2 regions of the Methylocella sp. CPCC 101449 genome follow, and region 1 is predicted to be linked to the other one. Evidence: riboswitches for the same ligand, from Rfam matches in the RefSeq annotation. Region 1 holds a riboswitch; the other holds the start of a gene.
The links. A riboswitch is a leader RNA that binds a small molecule or an ion and turns the genes downstream of it on or off. The one in region 1 is predicted to bind thiamine pyrophosphate.
Positions count from the first base shown of each region.

Region 2: another riboswitch for thiamine pyrophosphate. It lies ahead of thiO (glycine oxidase ThiO); the one in region 1 lies ahead of thiC (phosphomethylpyrimidine synthase ThiC).

Region 1 is NZ_JAPDHU010000002.1:1,790,222-1,792,419, reverse strand. It holds gene thiC (phosphomethylpyrimidine synthase ThiC) at 1-835, opposite strand, end outside; TPP riboswitch at 918-1,019, opposite strand; gene OIM99_RS19495 (hypothetical protein) at 1,238-1,819, shown strand; gene OIM99_RS19490 (peptidase) at 1,816-2,198, opposite strand, start outside.
Region 2 is NZ_JAPDHU010000001.1:1,579,190-1,581,387, reverse strand. It holds gene thiO (glycine oxidase ThiO) at 1-1,168, opposite strand, end outside; TPP riboswitch at 1,212-1,343, opposite strand; gene bioB (biotin synthase BioB) at 1,372-2,198, opposite strand, start outside.

The sequences.
Region 1 (2,198 bases):
GGTAGATCGGCACCGTACCGATCGGCACCGGAGAATTGCGGATGATCCAATCGCGGATGTTGTGGATGTTGCGGCCGGTGGAGAGGTCCATCACCGTGTCGGCGCCCCAACGGATCGACCACACCATTTTCTCGACTTCTTCCGCCACCGAAGAGGTGACGGCGGAATTGCCGATGTTGGAATTGACCTTTACCAGGAAGTTGCGGCCGATGATCATCGGCTCGAGTTCCTGATGGTTGATATTGGCGGGAATGATGGCGCGGCCGCGGGCGATTTCTTCGCGGACGAATTCCGGCGTCACGAAGGCTGGAATGGCGGCGCCGAAGCTCTCGCCGTCGGCAAGCTTCTCCTGCGCGCCGGCCAGCATTTTCTCGCGGCCGAGATTCTCACGATGCGCCACATAGACCATTTCCTCGGTGATGATGCCGGCGCGCGCGAATTCATATTGTGTGACGTATTTGGCGCCTTCGCCGGAAAGCGGCTGGGTGTTGGCGGGGCAGGCCGGCACCAGCTTGTCGCCACTCACGCCGCCGTTGTCGACGTCCAGAACCGCGCGGCCTTGATAGGCCGAGAAGCCGCGGCGCTCGACCCACGGTTGGCGGATTTTCTTCAAGCCTTTCGACAGGTCGATGCCGGGATCGACTTCGGTATAGGGGCCGGACGCATCATAGACGCGCAGGGCAGGTTCGTTCGGATCCGTGAGAGTGATTTCGCGGAACGGCACATGCACGTCGGGATGGCCCTGGGGCGTGTGATAGACCTTGCGCGAGCCAGTCAGGGAGCCGGTGGTGACGGTTTCGGGAATGAGCGAACTGGGTTTGGGCTGGATATTCATGCGGCGTCTCCGTGACGCCAGACCACAAGCGTCTATCGTTCTCGACGAACCCGGAGGAAAGAATAGGCCACGCCCGCAAATAGGCTTTGCCTGCTCGCCGTCCCTCCGCTGGTGCAAACCAGATCAGGTTCTAAGGGTGTGATCTCAGCTGCCGGACAATCCGGCAGCACCCCTGGCTGTCCGAAAGCTAGCGCGAAAGGGAAGGAACGGCAAGTTTGCTTTGAACCGTTCGAAAAAAGGCAAAAGCCTTGGTTCGCATGTGATCGACCGGATGCCGATGGAACTGCGGTGGTCGGGCGATGGCGGGATTGTGATTTCCAGCCGATTGCGCCGTTTTGATCGCAGTGTTTCCATGCCCGCAACGACGGGCTGTGGCGCGCGGGAAATCCAAAGGTTCATCCCATGAAGAGTATCTTGTTTTCGGGCGTAGCGTTGTTTTTGACGGCTGCTTCAGCCGTGGCGCAGGCGCCCGGCACCTATAACGCGGTGGGTACGATCGAGCGGCTTGATTCGGCTTCGGTTGTCGTGAAGACCGACGCCAATACGGAGACTTTTGCGCTCGCGCCCAGTCTCGTCGTGTTGCAAAACAAAGTCGCGACATTGAACGACATCAAGCCGAACGATTTTGTCGCCTCGGCCGCTGTCGTGAAGGACGATGGCAAACTGCACTCGACCGAACTGCGCATCTTCCCGGAAGCCTTGCGTGGGCTTGGCGAGGGACAACGGCCGATGAGCGGCGCATCCGCCGGACAGACGATGACCAACGCCACTGTCACCGGTACGGTTCTCGCCAACGGCAGCAATACGATGAAGGTGCGCTTTCCCGGTGGAGAGTCCGAACTGGTGCTTGATCCCGGTGTGCCGGTGACGCGGATCGATCAGGTCGAGCGATCGATGTTGAAACCCGGTCTCAAAGTCCGCGTGCAGGCCGTGCGCAATGGCGAGGGCATGGTCGCAAACCGCGTGACCGTGATGTCGGATTAAGGTTTCAGGCGTCCGTAGGGCGGCGCCGGGATGTTGAGGTGCGCCTGTCGCAAAGCTGTCGACCAGCGATCGCGCAAATCATGGAAGTAGGGATCCGTGTTGTCGATGCGACCGTCGAGTGCCAGTTCGATCGCGTCACGCTTCAACACAGCCATGTCGATGGGTAGGCCGACGCTGAGATTAGAGCGCATGGTCGAATCCATCGAAATGAGGCTGAGCTTGAGAGCGTCGCTGACATTGGTGTCGTAGCTGACGGCGCGATCGAGCACCGGCTTGCCGTATTTCAACTCACCGATTTGCAAGAAGGGTGTGTCGGCGGTCGCCTCGATGAAATTGCCGGCGGAATAGATCATGAAGAGCCGCAGGCGGCGGCCTTTCA
Region 2 (2,198 bases), on a different contig from region 1:
TCAGTTCGGTGAAGCGGGCCGCGCCGAATTCGGCCGCTGGCCCTGAAATGAGGCCATCGACGACGCATTGCTCGATCGCCGCTGCCGTGACTGGCGCCAGCAGATAGCCGTTGCGATGATGCCCGGTGGCGACAAGCAGGCCGGCGACGCCGGTCTCGCCAAGAATCGGCGCATCGTCGATCGAGGTCGGGCGGAAGCCTGACCATACTGCCTCAAGCGGCATGTCCTCGACCCCTGGCAGAGCGCGCCGCGCCGCTTCGAGCAGCGCGTAGAGACCCCCGGCCGTGACAGTGTCGTCGAAACCGCATTCCTCCATCGTTGCGCCGACGATCAGCGTGCCGTCGCTTTTCGGCGCGAGATGAATCTGTTCGGTCCAGACCATGCGCGACAGAGCTGGCGCCATCGGACGCAGAGCCAGCGATTGCCCTTTCAGCGGGCGCACGGGAATGTCGAGGCCAGCATGTTGCGTCCAGGCCCCCTCAGCCAGCACGACAATCCGCGCCGCACACGGACCATGGCGCGTGGTGACGCCCGTCACGCGACCACCCGCCATCTCCGGCTGCGCCTCGCATTGTTCAGCGAGCGTGCCGCCTTGCGCCAGGAAGGCTTGGCGCAACGCCGCCATCACACGCGGCGGATCGACCTGATGATCGGCGGGACAGAAAATGCCGGCAATGACGGCGGGTTTGAGACCGGGTTCGAGCGCGCGGCATTGCGCGGCGTTGAGCCATTGCGTGGCAAGACCGCAGCGCTGCTGCAGATCGTAGCGCATGCGCAGACGATCGACCTCTTCGCGGCCGAGCGCCACCAGAAGCACGCCATCGGCGCGATAATCGACGCTGCCGCCGCCGTCACCTTCAAGCTCGCGCGCGAAGAGCGGCCACAGCCGCTGGCTTTCCAATGCCAGAGCCAGATGTGTTTCGCCGCCGGGCTCGAGTTCGGCCGCCGCCGCCAGCATGCCCGTGGCCGCGAGGCTCGCGCCTTGACCAACGGTGCCGCGCTCGAACAACGCGACGTCAAGGCCGCGTCGTGCCAGACGCCAGCCGATCGACAAACCGATCAAGCCACCGCCGATGATCGCCACATCGCACGAAGACGGCGGTTCAGGCGCGGCAGGCTGCGCGTCCGAACGGACGCGTCGAAAAGCAGTGGGGGGTGGACCACGCATCGCATCTCCTCGGCCGGTGTGCCGGCGGAGATGATCGGTGTGGCTTGCGCGCGAAATCCAATCCCTCCGCCGGTATGAACCGGATCAGGTTCTAAGGATTTCCGCGCGTTCATCCGGATGATCCGGCGTGCCAGCGGTTTCTCAGCCCCTTGCCGGGGATCTCCCTGGAATGGACGCAGTGTGAAACCACGCCCATAGCGATGTCAAGACGCGAGAATACTTTCCCGTTCACCGATGGCCGCGAACAGATCGGCGTCTTCGCCCAGATCGGCATTAGGTGTCGTCAACAAAGTGTCGCCGTAAAACAGCGAATTGGCGCCGGCGATCAGGCAGAGAATCTGCGCTTCACGGTTGAGATATGAACGACCCGCCGACAACCGCACCGTCGATTGCGGCATGACGATCCGCGCCGTCGCCACCATGCGCACCAGTTCCAGCGGATCGATCCGCGAACGATGGGCGAGCGGCGTTCCCGCGACCGCGACGAGCGCATTGATCGGCACGCTTTCGGGATGCGGATTCATCTGCGCCAGAACCTGCAACATCGACGCGCGATCGCGGATCGTCTCGCCCATGCCGATAATACCGCCGCAGCACAGATCGATGCCGCAGGAGCGCACCGTGGCAAGCGTATCGAGCCGATCCTGATAGGTGCGTGTCGACACGATCTTTCCGTAAAACTCCGGGCTCGTGTCGAGGTTGTGATTATAGGCGGTAAGGCCTGCCTCGGCGAGGCGCTCGGCCTGATGCGGCTGCAGCATGCCCAGCGTCACGCAGGCTTCCATGCCGAGCGCACGCACGCCTTTCACCATGTCGATGACCGCGTCGAACTCCTGGCCGTCGCGCACCTTGCGCCAGGCCGCGCCCATGCAGAAACGCTCCGCGCCGGCCGCTTTCGCCGTCGCCGCGAGCGCCAGCACTTGTTGCGGATTCATCAGCTTTTCACGCGTCAGCTTCACCTCGCGGTGATGCGCCGATTGAGAACAATAGCCGCAATCTTCCGGACAGCCGCCGGTCTTGATCGACAGCA